DNA from 4 places in the Shewanella rhizosphaerae genome. Region 4 is predicted to be linked to each of the others. Evidence: predicted binding sites of a transcription regulator. Region 4 holds the regulator's gene; each other region holds the start of a gene.
The links. The regulator LexA, encoded in region 4, represses DNA repair genes until DNA is damaged. The targets are predictions, from matches to a motif close to TACTGTATNNNNATACAGTA.

Region 1 (5,411 bases), 530 kb from region 4:
TGGGCTTCTATTTCATCCCGCTGTTCTTGCAGACTATGCCCACCTGGCACATAGTTCTGAGTCTGGTCGTGCTGGTGCCCTTTATCTACTGCTATTTTTGGGCCCACCGCAGCCCGAGTAAAACCGCCTACCAGCCTATCTTGCTGATCATCGCCCTGGCGTGTCTGATCACGCCGGTTAATATCGGCTCGCTGTCCCTGTTTACCTTTGCGGGTTTCTTTATCGGCTTTAACTACTCCCTTCCCAAGGCCTTCGCCAGCCTTATCGGCTTAGCCGTCATCCTGACGCTGCTCAGTCTAACCCTAGGTATTCACTACTACTTTGCGGTTTATGGCGTCGCCCTGATCACCGGCGTGGGTTTCTTTGGCGTGGCCGAGCGTAAGCGGGTCGAAGCCAAACGCGCCCAGCGGCAGAGTCAGCAGGAGATACGCCAGCTCGCCACCATGTTAGAGCGCGAACGTATCGCCCGGGATCTGCACGACATCATGGGGCACTCGCTCTCTTCTATCTCACTCAAGGCAGAGCTGGCGCGCAAGCTACTGGCCAAGGGGCAAGCCGACCAGGCCAGCGCCGAGCTGGCAGAACTGGAAACCATCGCCCGCGACAGCCTCAGCCAGATCCGCCAAACGGTCTCAGGCTACAAACACAAAGGGTTAGACGCCGCCCTGACGCACCTGTGCCAGATGCTGAGAGACAAGGGCATGGCCGTCACCCTCTCTGGTGAGCTGCCATCACAGCCACAGGAAGTTGAGACTCAGTTGATCCTCAGCCTGACGGAGCTGTGCAACAATGTTGTGCGCCATAGCCAAGGCGATAGCTGTAATATCGACTTGTCGGCAACACCTCAGGGGCTGCGGATCTCGGTCACCGACAATGGTAAGCTGAGGCAGCTCAGCGAAGGCAATGGCCTCACCGGCATACGCGAGCGACTGCGGCCCTTAGGTGGTACACTCAGTATTGAGCTCGAGCCAAACCCGCAATTTATCATCGAGTTACCAAATCAGGGATAGAGACAGGATGAAGATATTACTCGCCGAAGATCAAGCCATGGTCAGGGGGGCACTGGCTGCGCTGCTCACCCTCGAAGGCGACTTTGAGGTGATACAGGCCTGTGACGGCGACCAGGCCCTGAGCCTGCTCAAACAGCAGGAGTTCGACCTGCTACTAACTGACATAGAGATGCCAGGCCTCAGTGGCCTAGAATTGGCTCAATGGTGTCAACATCAAGTGGCGCCGACTAAGGTCATTATCCTGACCACCTTCGGCCGTGCAGGCTATATTAAGCGTGCCATCGAGGCGGGTGTGGGCGGTTTCTTACTTAAGGACGCGCCCTCCGAGACACTAATCCAGGCAATTAACGCCGTCAGCCGTGGCAAGCGCATCATAGATCCCGAACTGGCCATCATGGCCGTCGGCGAACAAGACCCCCTCAACGATAAGGAACGCCGGGCGCTCAGGCTCGCCAGCGAGGGACGCTCCAGCGCGGAGATCGCCGCCACGCTGTTCATCGCCGAAGGCACTGTGCGTAACTATCTCTCCGAGGCCATCGCCAAACTCAATGCCAGCAATCGCATCGACGCCGCTCGCATCGCCAAGCAAAAGGGCTGGCTGTAACCTCAGACTATGACCTCAGACTATGACCTCAGGCTTTAACCCCAGGCTTTAACCTGTCATGGCTAACACGAGATTGCGTTCATGCCGAACTCTGATAGTATATGTATATATTTACAGTAATAGACTCAGGTTCTGGTTAAATAGAACGCTAAATCAAATGGGTACAAAGCGTGGATAGACTCGATCTCATGGCTGTGACAGAGTTAAAGGGCGTTGCCGCCAAGATGGCGCAGCGGCTGGAGAAACTCGGCATCAATACAGTTCAGGATCTGCTGTTTCACCTGCCGCTACGCTACGAAGACCGCACCCAAATCTATCCCATCGCCGCCCTCTATCCCGGTAGCTACGGCACCATAGAGGGGATCATACAATCGACCCAGATCGTCCAGGGCCGCAAGCGTATGCTCACCTGCACGGTGCGTGACGACTCGGGCACCATAACCCTGCGCTTCTTCAACTTCTCCGCCGCCATGCGTAACGGCCTCGAAGAGGGCGAGCGCATTCGCGCCTATGGCGAGGTGCGTCGGGGCAAGCTTCACCGGGAGATCATCCACCCGGAATACAAGATGCTCCACGGTGAGAGCGACTTTAGCCTCAGCGATACCCTGACCCCCATCTACCCGACCACAGAGGGACTCAAGCAGGCCAGCTGGATCCGTTTGACGGATCAGGCCCTGGCCCTGCTGGCCCATGGCGCCCTGACCGAATTATTGCCGCCTCAACTGAGGCCCAATCAGCTCTCATTGGTTGACGCGCTGCAGCTGCTGCACAGACCCCCAAGTGAGGTCAGCCCCTTTGCCCTGGAGCAGGGCACGCATCCGGCGCAGCAGAGGCTGATCCAGGAGGAGCTGCTGGCCCACAACCTGAGCATGTTACAGCTCAGGGCACGCAGCAATCATGATAAGGCCATCGCGATGCAGCCTACGGGGCAGCTACTCAACCCCTTCCTGGCCTCTTTACCCTTCAAGCCCACCGGCGCCCAGCAGCGGGTGGTTGCCGATATCACCCAAGATCTCGACAAGGCGCATCCCATGATGCGTCTGGTGCAGGGCGATGTGGGCTCGGGCAAGACCCTAGTGGCGGCGCTGGCCGCGCTACAGGCAATCGAGAGCGGCTATCAGGTCGCCATGATGGCACCGACGGAACTGCTCGCCGAGCAACACGCCAACAACTTCGCCGCCTGGTTTGAGCCCCTCGGACTAACGGTTGGCTGGCTGGCGGGTAAGCTCAAGGGCAAGGCGCGGGCGCAGTCGCTGCAGCAGATTAAGAGCGGCGAGGCCCATATCGTCATCGGCACCCACGCCATCTTTCAGGAGCAGGTCGAGTTCAACCGTCTGGCGCTGATCATCATAGATGAGCAGCACAGGTTCGGGGTGCATCAACGCTTGGGGCTGAGAGAGAAAGGAATTAGCCAGGGCTTTCACCCACATCAGCTGATCATGACGGCAACCCCTATCCCCCGCACTCTGGCGATGACCGCCTATGCGGATCTCGATACCTCCATCATCGACGAGCTGCCGCCGGGGCGCACGCCGGTGACCACGGTCGCCATCTCAGACAATCGCCGCGGTGAGGTGATCGATCGCGTACGCCGGGCCGCGCTGCAAGATGGGCGTCAGGCCTACTGGGTCTGTACCCTGATCGAAGAATCCGAGGTGCTGGAATGTCAAGCCGCCGAAGACACGGCCGAAGAGCTTAAGCAGCTGCTGCCCGAGCTGTCCATCGGCCTGGTACATGGCCGCATGAAACCCGCCGAGAAACAGGCGATCATGGACGCCTTCAAGGCCGGCAGCATACAGCTACTGGTGGCTACCACAGTGATCGAGGTAGGGGTCGATGTGCCCAACGCCAGCCTGATGATCATCGAAAACCCCGAGCGCCTGGGTCTGGCCCAACTACATCAATTGCGGGGCCGTGTCGGCCGTGGCGCCGTGGCCAGCCACTGTGTGCTTCTCTACAAGGCACCACTTTCCCACACCGCCACCCAGCGCCTAGGAGTGCTCAGGGACAGCAATGACGGCTTCGTGATCGCCCAGAAAGATCTGGAGATCCGCGGGCCTGGCGAGGTCTTAGGCACCAAGCAGACAGGTATCGCCGACATGAAGATAGCGGACTTAGTGCGGGATCAGGCCCTCATCCCCCACATACAGAAACTGGCCCAACATGTGATGCAAGAGGTGCCGGAAAATGTTGACGCCATAGTGCTGCGTTGGTTAGGCGAGCGCCAGCAATACGTCCAGGCCTAACTCAGCTAACAATTAAATATTTTTTATTTCACTGGCCGCCCCTAGACAAGCCCGGTGAATTTTGCAGAATGGAAAGAGGCCTCTGTGGTCACAGGGCTTATTCCAGCCACAATTCAAGGAAATCTCATGCAAGTCAGTCAAGAAGATAGAATTGCCCCACAGACAGCGCGCAGCGGGATCAATGCGCTCAGCATTGCCGTGGTGATCATACTAGTGTTGCTCGCCGCCGGCGCCTACTATTTCCTGGGCAGTGACGAACCCGCGCCCGAGCCTGAATTGCCAGCCCCTATCACCCTGCCTGAGCCAGAGCCGGAGCAGCCCCTGCCAACCGATGCGGCCCTGCCTGAACCAGAAAACCTGGCGCCCGAGCCTGAAGCCCAGGTAGAAGAAGCGCCTGCCGAGGCCGTCGAGACCCTGCCGACACTGGCCGCAAGCGATCAATATGTTCATGACAAGACGGTCGAAGTGGCCAATGGCATGAAGATTGACCCGCTACTGGTCGAAAAAGATATCGTCAGACACTTCGTGGTGTTCGTCGACAACCTGGCCCAGGGCGAGCTGGCCCGCAAGGTGAGCCCACTCAAGGCGCCCAACAGCAAGTTTACCGTCTCCGAGGTGACCAACAAAACCTACCTCAATCCCGACAGCTACCATAGGTATGATCTCTATGCGAACTTCGTCGATAACCTGGACGAGAAGCAGCTGCTTAGCACCTATAACAAGGTGAAGCCTCTGCTGGGTGAGGCCTTTGCCGAGCTGGGTTATCCCGACATGAATTTCGATGACCGTATGGTAGAGGCGATCGACGTCATGCTATCCGCTCCCGTCATCGACGCGCCGATTGAGCTGGACAGCGTCAGCGTGAACTATAAGTTTGTCGACCCTCAGCTCGAGAGCCTGCCCAACGCCCAGAAGCTGATGATCCGCATGGGGCCGGAAAACAGCAAGAAGGTCAAGGCCGCCCTGCGTAAGCTCAAGAAGCAGCTCAAACAGTCATAACCCCCAGCTCGCCCATCTCCCCGTGGGCGAGCTCCCTCCTACCTCCTCAGTTCACACTATCTAGCAACAGATCAATCACATATTTATGTCACCCGTCAAAGGGTGTACAATAGCCGCCCCACAAATACACCTTGTGGCTCAGTTTCTGGTTATGGAAAACATCAGCAAGACGCTGTATTTAGAGGCAAAGTAGTGCGGTTACACTTTCACATTCATTCTGCGGGCGCCTGGTCTCCCCTATACCAGTGCTTAAGCGATTGGCAAACATGGCCAACGCCGCCGGCAGATGCCGAGCAGCTCGCTCAGGCCGCCCCGGCGCTGAAGCAAGTGCCCGCCATGCAAAGGCGACGCTTTAGCAAGCTCACCAAGATGTTGTTGGATGTCGCCTTTCAGTGCGACGCGCCCGCCCAATGCCGTACCATCTTCGCCTCTCGCCACGGCGAGCTTAATCGCACAGTGGATCTGCTGCAGGACATAGTGCGCCAGCAGCCCATTTCGCCCATAGGCTTCAGCCAGTCGGTGCATAACACCGCCAGCGGCATCTTCAGCATA
Region 2 (5,411 bases), 1.8 Mb from region 4:
CTAACCTTTTGTTATGTTCAGTTTGCTTTATCTTATTGTGCGACATTCCGTTGTTTTATTTCGTTCCAATTTCAGCTAAAGACTAGCAAAAGATTAGCATTCCCTCAAAGACGAATATCACAATAACGGCGCTATTTTTCACCAAGTTAACTAAAGAATTCCAGAAAACTCAGACTTTACACCAAACGTTAACAACTCATCACTATCTCAACAACCAGAAAACAACTAAATTAACGACATTTGCTTGGCCACAAGATTATTGAAACTAGTGTTTAAAATTGAAAGTATGGGATCAGAAATGGGGGCGATCTGTTTATCCAGATAATACTGATAATCGATCTTTCCGAGTAGATGCTGTACAGGTTCTGCGCCGTTTTGTGTCATCAGATAGCTTATTTTTTCGCCCCGCTTGCCATGACTGTCATCCCCACTTCGCTGACACCAGAGAGTCGCCGCCTTCACGTGGGGTGATGACTTGGCGGTATAGTCTTCGATGTTGCGCCTGAGGCGTTTAGAAAAAATCAGCTTGTCGTCCAGCTCTCCCTGCTGCAGCGCATCCACAATTTGTTTTAAATAGCCGAGCACATCCTGCTTGGCAAACAGTCGATAATAGAGCTCGGCCTGCACCTCCCGCGCCAAGGGGCTCCAGTCACTCCTCACCTGCTCCATCCCCTTGAACACCAGCTTGAGGCTTTGGTCCTCCTGACGATAGGCGCCCACATAACGCTTCTTGGAGCCTTCGGTAGAGCCACGCAGTGTCGGCATGAAGAACTGCTCGAAATGTCGCTCATATTCAAGCTCGAGGTAACAATCTAACTGAAACTCCTGCTTGAGCTTGAGTCGCCATTTCTCGTTGATCGATGCGACTAACTCCCTGGCAAAGGAATCGATATCACCGACGCGCTCGGGCGAGGAGATATGCACGAAGGTAGAGTCCGTATCACCATAGATAACGGTCAAGCCTAGCGCCTCAATCCATTGCTTGGTCTGCTTCATGATCTCATGACCCCTAAGGGTAATTGAGCTTGCCAGGCGAGCATCGTGGAATACGCAGCCGCGAGACCCCAGCACGCCGTAGAGAGAGTTCATGATGATCTTTATCGCCTGCGACAGGGGGGCATTGGCTTCGCGCTTGGCTTCTTCGCGCTTGGCTGACAGGCTGGCGATAAGCTCAGGCAGAATGGGCGAGTTACGGCTAAACTGGGCGCCCAAAAAGCCAGGCACGGTATCATTGCCTTCTCTTAGTCCCCTTGCCCCAGCATTCGCCACTTCTTTTAATCCTTCCACCAGCCCCTTGGGATCGATTAAGAAGGTTCTGATAATCGAGGGATAAAGGCTCTTAAAATCGAGCACCAATATATGTTGATAGAGACCGGGTTTCGAATCCATCACATAACCGCCGGGACTCTCTATGCCATCGCTGACCGGCGCACTGGGGGCCACATAGCCGGCGCGGTGCAGATGGGGCAGATAAAGATTATTAAACGCCGCCACCGAGGCGCCGACCCGGCCAAGCTCCAAGCCGGTTAGACGCGAGCGCTCCATCACAAAGGCCAGCAGATCGGTTTTGGCAAAGATCTCCCACACCAGGCGACAGTCGGTAATATTATAATGAGCCAGCGCCGCCTTATCCTCACGAAACAGAGTCGCTATCTCCTCGGCGCGGTGACTGACGTTATGAATCGCCTTCCCCTCGCCGAGTAACTCTCTGGCGACAGACTCAAGACTAAAACTGTCAAACTGATAGAAGGCCGCCTTGAGCCAGTCGATGCCATCGAGCACCACACGCCCAGGCAAGATTAAGGTCTCGGGGCGATATTTGTTGTCGACACGCCAAGAAAGCTGAGTGCCTAGCCTGCCAAGCGTAAGGGGGATATTGAGCGCCTTGGCCCTGCGATACAAGAGCGCCAGATCGAAGGTCACAACCGCCCAGCCTATGATGATGTCGGGATCATGCAGCTTAAACCAGTCGAGCAAAGCCTTAATCAGCGCAGCCTCATTGGGCACAAGCTCGAGATACTCAGGCGGCGAGTCACACGCCTCCCCCACCATGATCACCTGTTGATAGGGCTCGCCGCTGGCCGATTGGCCGTACAGCCCGACACTAAAAAGCTCTCCATCCATGGCACATTCGAAATCCAGCGAGACCACAGCCAGCTTAACTTCTCGATTAACATCTAGCTCACTGCGTCTGGCGCGCTCGGCGATGAGCGTGGGCGTGTCTTGTGCTTGGTTTTGCCAGCGACCGATAAACTCTACGTCCAAGGCGATGTAACGCTCGATAAGATAACGCTGTTCGGCCCTGAGCTCAGACTCATAAAGGGAGATCCCCTTATCGGTGGCGATACGGCTTAGATGACGAAAGCTTTGATTATTGGCGAAATAGAGTGCGCTGACCGGCTCATCTTGGAAGGTGGTCAAGTTAAGCGCTTCGCTACGCACCCCACTCTCCTGGTTGCCGCAGAGAAGGCTCAATTCATCCTGAGTGCGACAAAAACAGATGCGCTCGCCATTGGGCACAATGACCCGAGTCGGCCCTTCGGCCGTACTAAGATAATAATGTAATTCGCTGCCTTGGTGGTGACGGGTTAAGATCCGCCCTTTTACGCTCACCAGCGGGATGTTTAAATCATGCAAGCCTGGCTATTATCCAATTAATTTCAATACATTAGGTAACACGACTACAAATAAGTCGTGAATTCCTTGCTTCAACTCTTCTTAGGCTATGTAATCACTGTTATTATGTACAGCATTATTTGCCAGCACTAAGCCTTCATGTTATCTGCCGACGTTAAAACCCAGATCCGAACGATTTACAAAGAGATTGCCGCCGCCCTGCCTAACTTTAGATCGCGTCGGGAACAAAATTATATCGTCGCCGAGATCTCCAAGACACTCGCCGGTGAATATGACAAGCATAGACGCATCATAGTGGTCGAGGCAGGCACAGGCATAGGCAAGTCACTGGCTTATATCTTAGGTTCGATTCCATTGGCGTTAGCGAGTAAGAAGAAGGTCTGTATCGCCACCGCCACGGTTGCCCTGCAGGAGCAGCTGCTCAACAAGGACTTACCCTTCTTCTCCAAGCAATCAGGGCTTAATTTCACCTTCGGCCTAGTAAAGGGACGTCAGCGCTATGTCTGTCTCTCTAAGCTTGAGATGCTGATCGGCGGCGATGACGGCACTCAGATGGCCATGTGGCAGACAAAGCCCGACCATAGCCAGGTAGAGCTCTTACAAGGCCTGCTGAAACACTTTCACGAAGGACGCTGGAACGGCGAGCGAGACACACTGTCTCAGCAGCTGCCCGATCACCTGTGGCAGCAGATCGCCTGCGATAAACACAGCTGCCACAGACAGCTCGCCAGCCACAGACACTGCCCCTTTCATAAGGCCCGTGAAGACGTGGACACCTGGGATGTGCTAATTGCCAACCATAGCCTGTTGTTTGCCGATCTCGAACTGGGCGGCGGGGTGATTCTGCCAGATCCGGAAGAGCTCTATTATGTGATTGACGAGGCCCATCACCTGCCGATAGTGGCCAGAGACTTCTCCAGCGCCCAGGCAACCCTCAGGGGCGCCATCGACTGGCTTGAAAAGGTCGGTAAGACCAGCGCCAAGCTGCAGAACCAGCTCAAGAGCAACAACATCATAGCCCCAGCCCAGGCCATGCTAGATCACATCAACGATCTCACCAGCCTACTCACCAGCGTCGCCCAATATTGCGACGGCCAGGCGGCCAAATTTGATAACCCGGAGCGGCGCATCCGCTTCGAACACGGCAAGCTGCCGGCGGCCTTGACCATGCTGGCGGAAAACCTGGCCACGGCATCGAGCAGCGCGCTCAAGCAATTCAACAAGATGCTGGTGCTGCTCAACGAGGCGATTAAGGATGGCGAGCTACCTAAGCATCAATCTGAGCAGCTACTGAGTGAAACGGGCTTCATGTTACAGCGCCTGGAGAATCTGCAGAAGCTGTGGAAGATGATGGCCAAGGAAGACAGCGCCAAAGGCGCGCCCATGGCCCGCTGGGTCGAGCATCTGGTGGGCAAACAGAGCGACTATCTGTTTAACGTCTCGCCGATCGAGGTGGGATATATGCTCGAAACCCTGCTGTGGGAGAAGGCCGCCGGCGTGGTACTCTGTAGCGCGACACTGAGGGCACTGAATAACTTCAACCACTTTACCCATCAGGTAGGACTCTCCATCAACGATGGCAGTCGCTATCTGGCCATGGACAGTCCGTTTGATTTCCAGCAGAACGCCACCCTGTATCTGCCCAAGATGCGCACCGAACCCACGGACGATCGCTATACCGACGAGCTGGCGGAACAGATCCTCACCCTAATCGACGGTGAGATGGCGACCCTAGTGCTGTTTGCCTCCTACTGGCAGATGGAGAAGGTGGCCGATCTGGTCAGAAGCAAGATTAAGTCGCCGCTGCTTATACAAGGGGAAGCCTCCCGTCAGCAGCTGCTGCAAGATCATAAGCAGCGCTGCGATAACGGCGAGGTCAGCATCATCTTCGGTACCGGCAGTTTTTCTGAGGGTCTCGACCTTCCCGGCGACTACCTGACGAACCTGATCATCACAAAACTACCCTTTGCCGTGCCCACCTCGCCGGTGGAACAGGCACACGCGGAATACATTAAGGCAAAGGGAGGAAATCCCTTCTTGCAGCTGACGATCCCAGATGCTTCGCGTAAACTGATCCAAAGTTGTGGTAGATTACTGCGTAAAGAAGAGGATTATGGCAGAATCACCATATTGGATCGCCGTTTAGTGACCAAACGCTACGGCAAATCCCTACTGGATGCCCTGCCTCCCTTTCGTCAAGTCATTGAATAGAAAGCAATCTAATAGAAAGCAACCGAATAGGATAACCATTGGATCTATTACTCGACCCAGGTAGCTGGGCGATTCTGGCTGCGACCGGCTTTATCGCAGGTTTTATTGATGCCGTCGCCGGTGGCGGTGGCCTGCTGTCGATCCCGGCCCTGCTCACCATAGGCATTCCACCCCATACGGCGCTGGGCACTAACAAGTTGGCGGCCAGCTTCGGCTCCTCCATGGCGGCCTTCACCTACTATCGCAAGCAGTTTTTCACCCCCAGATTTTGGTATCACGCCTCCATTGCTACCTTTATCGGCGCTGTCATAGGCACCTTTGTGGTCTACCTCATCGACAATCAATGGCTCGAGAAGTGGCTACCGCTATTTATCATCGCCGTGGCACTTTATACGCTACTAAAACCCAATGCCATGGGCTGCCCCACCTATGAGCCGCCGGTAAAGCCGCCCTCGAAGTTCAAGCAGTGGCGCCAAGGGCTACCGCTTGGCTTCTACGACGGATTTGCCGGCCCAGCGACCGGCGCCTTCTGGACCATCAGCAGCGTGTCTCAATATAAGCTG
Region 3 (5,411 bases), 1.3 Mb from region 4:
ATAGGCCGGCGTACCATCCTGGTTGTAGGGTATATTCATCGACGGCAGCCCAGGAAAGCCCGCCAGCGGTCCCTCCCAGTAGGCGTTGCTGTCCAGCAAGCCCGTGACCTCGGGAATCGACGCCTCTGAAGTGTCACGGCCATAGGTATATCTGAGATCTGCCGCGAAATAGTCGGCTGGCTCATAGTGCAGGGTAAAGCGTGCCTGCTGCTTATCTTTGCCACCCTGATCGCGATTCAGATAGGTGTTGTAGTAGTAACCGTCGCTGGTCTCTGACTGCACGGCGAGGCGCACCGCGGCGACCTCGCCCAGCGGCAGGCTGGCACCGGCGCGGATGTTGAGCGAATTATAATTACCGTAATCCACCGCCACATTGGCTTCCGTGGTCTCCAGCTCTGGTCGCTTGGAAGAGAAAGAGATGGCGCCGCCGGTAGAGTTGCGTCCATACAGACCGCCCTGAGGCCCCTTGAGCACCTCTACCCTATCGGTATCGAACATAGCGAAGGCACTATAGATGCCATAGGGCTGATAGACGTCGTCGACGACCACGGCCGTATTAGGCGTGTTGTTAGTGTTGTAGTCCTGCAGACCCACACCGCGGATCACGAAGATAGGGATGCCGCTATCGTCTGAGACGGCGACCTCCATGTTAGGGATAAATTCCGCCAGAGCCGACGCCTGATAGGCACCGAGATCTTCTAGCTCATCGGCTTTAAACGCGGAGATCGCGATGCCGACATCTTGCATACGTTGCACACGTTTTTGCGCCGTCACCTCGATGACTTCGAACGCGCTCGCCTTCTGCTCTTTCGCTTCTTCTGGCGCCTGCGCTTCTTCTGCAAAAACTTGACCTGAAATAGCCCCAAAAACCGCCATGGCCAAACAACTTAGCTTCATGTTGCTCCGACTTACTGCTGCTCGGGAGCGTAATAAGTGATTGGGTTTAATGTATTTTTCCATCATCCTATCCTTCCTTTATTACGTTTTATATTTATTAGGATGTTGGCGATGTGGAAATCAGCCGCACCTCCTTACCGAGTCCTGCACTAACTGCAATATTTATTGCCATAGCACCTATTCCCCCCGCGGTACATCAGGCCACAAACATAAGCAAAGACTGTAAGAATCGAGTATATGGAGCGCATTACCAATTTTTAAATTTATTATAATGATTGTGTAACATTCATGATGGTGATGATGAATCATTCATCTACCCCCATAGCTCCCCTAAAAACCCCTACCCCTTGTAGGGGCTCGTTTTTTAAGCAAATCTGGCTCTATTACACCAGGGAAAACGCAATGATTGAGAGAGAAAAACAGGTTCATAGATGGCCCAAACCAGCAAGCTCATCGGAGCTGTTACAAAGAGTTAAAGCCAATTCGCGCCAAACCATTGGAAATAAAAAAGGTCAAATCGAAGAGATAAGAGATACAGGTGTAAGCAGGCTTTTGACCCTCGGCGGCAGGACGTCGCCGCGGAGCGTATAGGGACATATTCAAATAACATCCGTGTTTAAATGCCAGTTCGGCATCCATGCCTCTCGTTCGCGAACGCGAAGCTGCGCTTCACTCACCGTGTCAAAAGAGTGCTTGCACATACGTCGTTCCTTCACATCCATGTGATCACGACATTGGTACCTCCATGTACTGCACCCGCCGGGCAGGCGTTAGATTGCCATGAAGGTTAAAGCTTCAAAAATCTAACTTGACGCAATAACCGTCCAAACTACGAGCCAAATTAGGTTAATAGGGTTAATAGGGTTAATAGGGTTAACGCTAAAACCCGAGATCCATCTGCGCCCCATGCACCTCCTCATCCAGCCCGGCCCCCACAGCCTCACTCTCGAGCCCGACCGACACCCCCAGCAGACGAATGCCTCTACCCGCTCGGCGATCCAGCGCCTGTTTAAGCAGGTCGTAAAAAAGCTTCACCGAGACCTCGTCGCTGCGCTGCTCTATGGTGGTCTGTTTAAAGTCGTCGAACTTGAGCTTAACCACCTGCTTGTGAATGCGACGCGACTTGGCGCTGCGACTGATACGTCCGGACAGCTCCTGAATAAGCTGGGGCATCACCGCCTGGCACTGCTCATAGGTGTAGATATCTTTGGCCAGGGTGGTCTCGACACCGACAGACTTACGCTCCCTATGGGGCGAGATGCCGCGAGGGTCTATCCCCTGCGCCCTGTCATACAAGACCCCGCCAAACTTACCGAAGCGCTCCATCAGGCTCTGACGGCTACAGGCCTGCACGTCGGCGCAGGTAATTAATCCCATGGTTTCCAGCTTGGCGGCGGTCACCTTACCGACACCGGGGATCTTAATCAGCGGCAGTGTCTTCACAAACTCGGGGATCATCTGCGGGGTGATCACATACTGGCCGTTGGGCTTATTGAGATCCGAGGCTATCTTGGCCAGAAACTTCACCGGCGCGATGCCGGCAGAGGCGGTGAGCCCGGTCACCTCGAAGATCTCCCGGCGAATCGCCTCGGCGATCAGCGTAGCCGAACCCTGATGCTGGGTGCATTCGCTGACATCCAGATAGGCTTCATCAAGCGACAACGGCTCGATCAACTCAGTATAGCGGGCAAACACCTCACGGATCTGCGCCGACACCTCCTTGTAGACAGACATGCGGCCGGGCACCAGGATGAGATCCGGGCAGAGCTTGAGGGCATAGGCGGAGGCCATGGCCGAGCGCACGCCAAACTTGCGCGCCTCGTAGTTACAGGTGCTGATGACACCGCGGCGATCGCTGCGTCCGCCCACGGCAATGGGCTTGCCCCTGAGCTCGGGAAAATCACGCATCTCGACCGCAGCAAAGAAGCAGTCCATGTCTACATGAATAATCTTTTTCACCTTAATACCTCCATCGCCAAGAATACTGTACATTTAAACAGTATTCAATCACTTCGCGATGAACGACAGCTATGCTGTCAGACGACAGGCAGCAAAAAGCCACCCTAAGGTGGCTTTATCTCTGTTTCATGGCGCCGAATGGCTAATGCATTATATCGGCTCAGTCTATTACATTTTAGACTGGAGGTAGTTCTGCAGACCTATCTTGTCGATGAGGCCCAGCTGCTTCTCTAGCCAGTACATGTGATCAGACTCAGTCTCTTCCAGCAAGACCTCTAACAGCTCGCGGGAGACGTAATCCTGCTTTTCCTCACACAGGGCGATGGCTTCACGTAGGTTGGCCGCTACTTGATACTCATAGTTGAGATCATTCTGCAGCATCTCCTGGGGATCTTTACCTATGTTTAGCGCCTCGCGACTGGCCACATCTGGTGTGCCCTCGAGGAACAGAATCCGCTGCACCAGCTTCTTGGCATGTTCGCGCTCATCGTCAGACTCGTGAGAGATCCGCTCGTGCAGCTCGTTAAGCCCCCAATCTTCATACATCAAGCCGTGGACAAAGTATTGATCCATCGCCGACAACTCACCGGTGAGCAGCTTGTTGAGGGTGTCGATCACTTCCTGATTGCCTTTCATGCTTCTCTCCCTATTCAGATTCCATCTGCGACTGCAGGTAATTTTGAATGCCCGTCATCTTAATCAGATCTTGCTGCGCCTCGATCCAGTCCAGATACTCCTCCTCGTCTTCGAGTAGGTCTTCGAGGATCTCGCGGCTCACATAGTCTCGCTCCGTCTCACACAGGGCGATCACGCTGCGCAGCTCGACCAACTGCTCTTCGAGCATGGTCTTGTCGCATTGCAACATCTCTTCCGGGTTCTCACCTATGCGCAGCTTCTCGAGCTGTTGCAGATTAGGCAGGCCTTCGAGAAACAGCACCCGCTCGATCAGCTTGTCGGCATGCTTCATATCTTTGATCGACTTCTTGTAGCACTTCTCATTGAGCTCTTCCAGACCCCAATTTTTGTACATGCGTGCGTGCAAGAAGTACTGGTTGATGGCCGTCAATTCGAAGGTCAGTATCTTGTTTAACTGACGAATGACGTTCGGATGACCCTTCATTTGATCTCCTTAGTAAGATTTGATCTAAATCAATATTTAAGCCTAGAGCAATTTTCACCCAATTACAAATAAACATTAAGTTTCAATTAGTTATCAAAGAAAATCGTTCTCATTCGCGCTTTGATTACCAAGGCGATTAAAGATAATAAATCCAGAGTGTTAAGGGCGATACAAAGCGGAAGGCGCTAAGGAGGAGACGAGTCTAGGTGGAGGCGAGTCTAGGTAAAGAGTGATGAAAACAGGGGTAACAAAAAAGGCCCCGAATGGGACCTTTAGTAGCGACGCCTCAAAGGCGTGGGCTAGATGATACGATCTTTGGCCAGCTTCTCGCGACGGGCCTCTTCTTCGGCCATCTTCGCCTTACGCTTATCGCATGGATCGTCACAATCACAGGCCTTCTCGATACCCAGGGCACCCAGACCACCGCAGCTGCCGGCAACCGCCTTCTGCTTCACCAGGTAGCCGATAGACATAAGAACGAAAAACAGTAGTAATACCACAAAAGCCGCTAAAAAAGTGCTCATCACTGACTCCAGATACACATAAGTGGCTATTTCGCTTATGTGTCTAACCATTCGCTAACTAGTTGACTAGCTCATAGGCTAGCTAATCAACCGACATGCAAGACTGCATTTAAGAGTGCGCCTAGCCACTATATTGAGCGGGCCGGCGCACCGATGGACGCTATTCTATCACAAACCCACGTAGGGCTTAAAGGCATCGCTATAGTAGACCTTGAAACCTTGCGCTTGCTTCTCGATCAACATGATGGCCAGATGCTCACGCTCGGCCAGCGCCAGCGAGGCCTCTGTGCCCAGCACCATCATGGCGGTGGCGTAACCGTCGGCGATCATGCTCTCCTTGGCCAGCACGGTCACAGAGGCAAGCTTGTGGTCGATCGGGTAGCCGTTGCGCGGGTCGATAATATGAGTGAAGCGTTGCCCCTCCTCCTCATAGTAGTTGCGATAGTCGCCGGAAGTCGCCATGGCGATGTTGCCAGGCTCCAGCAGCTGCTGCACCACGCGCTCATCCTCGTCGGGCTGTTCTATGGCGATCACCCAAGGGCTGTCATCGGCCTTGACGCCATAAAGGCTGATCTCGCCGCCTATCTCCACCAGATAGCCTTTGGGTTGATACTTGCTCAGCAGCTTGGCCACCTTGTCGACCCCAAAGCCCTTGGCGATGGAGGAAAGGTCGACATACAGGGCAGGATTGGTCTTGCTCAGCTTAAGGCCATCGACCTTAAGATACTCGATACCCGTCTTGGCCTTGGTTTCGGCGATCAGCTCGGCGCTCGGCACGCGAGTCGGACGCTTGTCGGGACCGAAGCCCCAGAGGTTTACCAGCGGGCCCAGGGTGATGTCCAGCGCACCATCTGTCTTACGGTAGAGGTCGATACCCGTCTGCACTACCTTGGCCGTGTCTGGCGATACCG
Region 4 (5,411 bases):
GGCCACAGAGAGGATCCAGGCGCAGTCGGCCTGTTCACTCCTAGCCAGCAAGATGTAACCGAGCAGGCGTTCAGCGTTATCGCAGGCGACAAGCAGCCCGCTCGGCCAGCAATCGAAGCTCTGACGAAAGAAAAAATCCGGGTAGGCATGGTCGCCAAAGAGCCCCTGCTCGAGACGATAGATCGCCGGCAGCTGAGTCTTACAAGCCGCCTCGACACTGATAAGATTAGGATTATTCACCGGTTAACAGCTCATCCCATGGCAGGTGAGTCGAGCCCACGACGATGAAGTTGGGGTTCTCCAGTGATTCACGCTCGTTGTAGCTCAGCGGCTGCAGCTCGAGATCCATTACCTGGCCGCCGGCCTCTTCGATGATGATCTGCGCCGCACCTGTGTCCCACTCGCCGGTTGGGCCGATGCGCACATAGCAGTCGGCGCGGCCCTCTGCCACCAGGCAGCTCTTTAGCGCCGCACCGCCAAGCACCACGAGTTCACAATGCTTAGGATGATTGAAGAGCTTCAACACAGATTGAGGATCCTGACGGCGGCTCACCGCCAGACGCAGGCAGGGCTCATCGTCTTTGGTCAGCTGCTTGCTGGCGATACGCACCTCGCCCTTGCTGCTACGCTTGTAGGCACCCAGGCCTGCCACGGCATAGTAGACCACACCCGTCATGGGCACATAGACGATTCCCATGATGGGACGATTGTGCTCGACCAGGGCGATGATCACCGAGAAGTCGCCGCTACCGGCGATAAACTCACCCGTGCCATCGAGAGGATCTACCAACCAGTAACGCTGCCAATCGGCGCGCTCGGAGAAAGGAATATCGGCCGCTTCTTCTGAGAGGACAGGGATCTCAGGGGTAAGGCTGCTTAGCTGAGAAGAGATGATCTCATGGGCCGCGATATCGGCAGAGGTTACCGGGGTATTGTCGGATTTCACCTCTTTGTCAAAACTGCCCTCGAGGTAGATCCCTTTGATGGCCTCACCCGCCTCGATGGCAATCGAAATCGCCTGCTCAACATACTCTTCTGGCTTCATCACAACTCCAACAGCCTACATCTGGCAATGCCTAATATGATAATTCGGATTAACTACTTTAGTTTTAGATGTTTCTGTGCCAAAAACAAGGCGCTAACGCTTCGAGATTCGGAAAAATCATCTTCTAATAACAGCTCAGACCACTGGCTCAATGGCCAGCGCACCACCTCTATAGGTTCGGGCTCGTCACCCTGCAATCGACTCTCATACAGATCTTCGGCGACGAAGATCTGCATCTTGCTGGCAAAGTAGCCGGGGGCCAGGCTCAACTCCATCAGATGGGTCAACTTACGCGCACCAAAACCTATCTCTTCCTGCAGCTCACGGTTGGCCGCCTCGGCATGGGTCTCACCGGGATCCACCAGGCCCTTGGGGAAACCCAGCTCATAGCTGTGGGTGCCCGCCGCATATTCGCGTCCCAGCAATAGCTCCTCGCCATGCACAGGCACCACCATCACGGCGCCACGGGCGTTGCCCTTCATGCGCTCATACTGGCGCTCAACCTGGTTCGAAAATTTTAAATGCACCTGCTCTATCTGAAACAGACGGCTCTGGGCAACAACTTCGGCATGTAGGATCTGCGGCTTTTTGTCCGGCATGAATCTTCCTGATAAAAATGGCGTTTGCTTAACCACTCAATCTTACTATGATGGGCCTAATCCACAACTCAAACCAAGGAATTTTTTTACTCGCTTTATGTTTCCCTGGAATAAGATAGATACCGTGCTACTGGATATGGACGGCACCCTGTTGGATCTGCATTTCGACAACCATTTCTGGCTTAGCCTGGTGCCTCAGGCCTTGTGTGAACAAAGGCAGATCCCTAAGGCCGACGCCCAACAACTGGTGGAGGATGCCTACGCCAAGGTGTTCGGCACCCTGGAGTGGTATTGCCTGGAATATTGGCAACAGGAGCTGGGTTTAGACATCCTGGCTTTGCACCACACTTTGGTGGACAGGATCCAGCTGCGTCAGGACAGCATGCCCTTTCTCACCGCTCTGGCCAGACACAGCAAGCGGCGCATCTTGGTCACCAACGCCCATCCCCACAGCCTGGCGCTGAAACTCGAGCATACAGATCTGGCTAACGGGCTCGATGAGATGCTCTCGAGTCACGCCACCGGCTATCCCAAGGAACACCCGCAATTTTGGCGTCACCTGTTTAATCAGTATTCCTTGGATCCCAGCCGCTGCCTGTTTATCGACGACAGCGAGCCCATACTACAGGCAGCCAAGAAGGCTGGCGTCGGCTACCAGCTGGGGATCAAGAATCCCGACAGCCAGAAGCCTCACAAGCAGTTTACCGACTTCCCGGCCATCGACGATTACCATCATCTGCTGCTCTCCCTTGAACAGGCGCAACTTGGCTAATAAATCACACTTTAGGCGCTAATCGCTTGATGGGATTGGGAGAAAATCTGGTTAATACTTGCACTGTATAAAATACTGTATATACTGACAGGTACTGTATGGAAAGACAGGATTAATCATGAGACCCTTAACCCCGAGACAAGCCGAGATTTTAGATCTGATAAAACGCAATATTGCCGACACGGGCATGCCGCCTACCCGTGCCGAGATTGCGCGTCGACTAGGCTTTAAGAGCGCCAATGCCGCCGAGGAACACCTCAAGGCCCTGGCCAAGAAAGGCTGCATCGAAATCATGCCCGGCACCTCGCGTGGCATCAAGCTGACCCAGGAAGAAGAGCCAGAAGATCTCGGCCTGCCCCTCATAGGTCAGGTAGCCGCCGGTGAGCCCATCCTGGCCCAGGAGCATGTGGAACAACACTATCAGGTTGACCCTAGCATGTTCCGCCCCAGCGCCGACTTCTTGCTACGAGTCAGAGGTGACAGTATGAAAGATATAGGTATTCTCGAGGGCGATCTGCTGGCGGTACATAAGGTCGAACAGGCAAGAAACGGCCAGATAGTCGTGGCCCGCGTGGAAGATGATGTAACGGTAAAACGCTTCGAGAAGCGTGGCAGCACCGTCTATCTGCATGCCGAGAATGAAGAGTATTCCCCTATCGTGGTGGACCTTACCACCCAGAGCCTGAGCATCGAAGGCCTGGCCGTCGGCGTTATTCGAAATGGAGACTGGCAATGAACAACCTAATGGGCATGGCGCCACGCCATCCAGGGCTGTGGGTCGATCTCGACAGCTCACTAAAGCGCAGCGATGGCAACACTATCTCTACCACGGCAAGTTCGACCCTGGGCAAGCAGGAGCTGCAGGCCCTCACCCCGGAGCTAGCCAGACTCAGTCAGCAGGGACAATGGGTGGTGTTGATCAGCCCACCTAACATAGGCTACAAACAGATGCTGGCCGATGGCGGTGTGCGTATGGATCGCATCCTCTTGGTACACACCAAGGATGAGGTCGAAACCCTGTGGGCGATGGAAAAAGCCCTCACAAGTGGTACATCCAGTGCGGTGATCTGCTGGGCACAAACCCTGGATGCCCGTGACAGTCGTCGCCTACAGATAGTTGCCAAGAATACCCGCGCCCTGGGAGTGGTGATCGAAGATGCGAACGGTCACTTACCTGCCAACCCTTTTCCCCAAGAGGATCTCAGCGGCCAGACCTTGAGTCTGTTCAGTTCGCTACACTGATATTCCGCGCCCTACCTTTCCATACAGACGCCCCGCAAGGGGCGTTTTTGTGTCTGTTTTGTTTAGCAAAATAAAATAAAAGTGATCTTGATCAATATTTAAACAGCCATTAAGTTAGTAAGAGATATCAACGATTATTTGTTATATCGCACAATTTGGTTGTCGGCTTGAGCGGCGAAAATGAACCTGTAATACCTCGCCCACGGAAGCTGAAATTGGTCTGATATATTCAGCCGTAAGTGCAAGCGTGGTCACCACCAGCAGAACAAGAGATTCACCACCGACGCACTTTGAAGTCATCGTTGCTTTTTTGGGAACTGAAGAGTTTGCATAGAGCCGAGACATACTGTGTGGCTCTTCTTTGTAGTTGCCTTCGCAATTGACAGAGGAGAAGTCTAGTGAAGCAAGTGTTGTGTTGTTTGCTGGCGTTGCTATTTACGCCCACCATACTCGCAGCAGATATGCCCCTGAACATGACATCAGGGGTCACAGAGATCAGCAATAAGGTGTTTAGCCTTCATATGACGATTCTCTATATCTGTTGTGCCATAGGCCTAGTCGTCTTTGGGGTGATGATCTACGCCATCATCAACCATAGGCGCTCTAAGGGTGCCGTCGCGGCAAACTTTCATGAGAGCACTAAGGTAGAGATCGCCTGGACGCTCGTTCCCTTTGTCATCTTGATCCTCATGGCAATCCCGGCCACCAAGACCCTCATCGCCATGGAAGATCCCAGCAATGCCGATCTCACCATCAAGATCACTGGCTCCCAATGGAAATGGCACTACAGCTATTTTGATCAAGACATCAGCTACTACAGCCTGCTGGCGACTCCCAGAGAACAGATAGAGGGCAAGGAGACCAAAGGCGAACACTACCTGTTGGAGGTCGACAAGCCACTGGTATTGCCGGTAAATCGTAAAATCCGCTTCCTGATGACCTCGGAAGATGTGATCCACTCCTGGTGGGTGCCGGCCTTCGCGGTAAAGAAAGATGCTAACCCGGGCTTTATCAACGAGGCCTGGACCCGCATCGACAAGCCAGGCATCTACCGTGGCCAGTGCGCCGAGCTTTGCGGCAAGGATCACGGCTTCATGCCGATCGTAGTACAGGTACTTTCCGAGGCCGATTTCGACAACTGGATTGTCGAGCAGGAGGCACAGGCCAGCGCGGCCGCCGCCGAGGCCCAGGCCGCACTGTCAAAAACCCTGACGAAAGAAGAGCTGATGACCCAGGGCGAACAGGTCTATATGGCCCGCTGCGCAGCCTGCCACCAGCCAAATGGTGCCGGTTTACCTGGTGTATTCCCGTCACTCATAGGCAGCCCAATCATCAAGGGCCCTGTCGCCGATCACCTAGATGTGGTGCTACATGGCCGCTCAGGCACAGCGATGCAGGCCTTCGCCCAGCAACTGACCGCCACAGAAATAGCCGCCGTGGTCACCTTCGAACGTAATGCCTGGGGTAACGACACGGGCGATACGGTTCAGGCAGCCGATGTCAATCAGGCAAACGCAGGCGCATCGAGCGGGGCTGATACAGGAGCAGATGCAGCTGCCGAAGCGGTTCAAGCTATGCCTACCCCGGCAGCCGAATCGAGTGCAGCAGCAAGCTCCGCCGCCGAGGAATCTCAAGCACCTGTGTTAGACGATCTGACCATGGATGAGCTGATGGCCAAGGGTGAACAGGTATATCTCGGTCACTGCGCCGCCTGTCATCAGGCCACAGGCATGGGATTACCCGGCGCCTTCCC

Region 1: a site for LexA is predicted at 1,714-1,733, ahead of recG (ATP-dependent DNA helicase RecG). Genes of this name have one in related genera too.
Region 2: a site for LexA is predicted at 2,733-2,752, ahead of dinG (ATP-dependent DNA helicase DinG). Genes of this name have one in related genera too.
Region 3: a site for LexA is predicted at 2,880-2,899, ahead of dinB (DNA polymerase IV). Genes of this name have one in related genera too.

The regions. Positions count from the first base shown of each region.
Region 1 covers NZ_CP080420.1:4,187,155-4,192,565, forward strand. Annotated here, with positions in the region: gene K0I63_RS18120 (sensor histidine kinase) at 1-1,010, shown strand, start outside; gene K0I63_RS18125 (response regulator transcription factor) at 1,018-1,614, shown strand; gene recG (ATP-dependent DNA helicase RecG) at 1,785-3,860, shown strand; gene K0I63_RS18135 (DUF3014 domain-containing protein) at 3,987-4,859, shown strand; gene K0I63_RS18140 (beta-ketoacyl synthase chain length factor) at 5,052-5,411, shown strand, end outside.
Region 2 covers NZ_CP080420.1:2,921,297-2,926,707, forward strand. Annotated here, with positions in the region: gene K0I63_RS12855 (DNA polymerase II) at 226-2,613, opposite strand; gene dinG (ATP-dependent DNA helicase DinG) at 2,776-4,848, shown strand; gene K0I63_RS12865 (sulfite exporter TauE/SafE family protein) at 4,887-5,411, shown strand, end outside.
Region 3 covers NZ_CP080420.1:3,417,988-3,423,398, forward strand. Annotated here, with positions in the region: gene K0I63_RS14850 (TonB-dependent receptor) at 1-897, opposite strand, end outside; gene dinB (DNA polymerase IV) at 1,777-2,856, opposite strand; gene bfr (bacterioferritin) at 3,025-3,492, opposite strand; gene bfr (bacterioferritin) at 3,503-3,976, opposite strand; gene nqrM ((Na+)-NQR maturation NqrM) at 4,276-4,500, opposite strand; gene K0I63_RS14875 (FAD:protein FMN transferase) at 4,669-5,411, opposite strand, start outside.
Region 4 covers NZ_CP080420.1:135,452-140,862, reverse strand. Annotated here, with positions in the region: gene K0I63_RS00660 (GNAT family N-acetyltransferase) at 1-240, opposite strand, end outside; gene cysQ (3'(2'),5'-bisphosphate nucleotidase CysQ) at 233-1,045, opposite strand; gene nudE (ADP compounds hydrolase NudE) at 1,099-1,644, opposite strand; gene yrfG (GMP/IMP nucleotidase) at 1,742-2,416, shown strand; gene lexA (transcriptional repressor LexA) at 2,535-3,152, shown strand; gene K0I63_RS00635 (cell division inhibitor SulA) at 3,149-3,658, shown strand; gene coxB (cytochrome c oxidase subunit II) at 4,057-5,411, shown strand, end outside.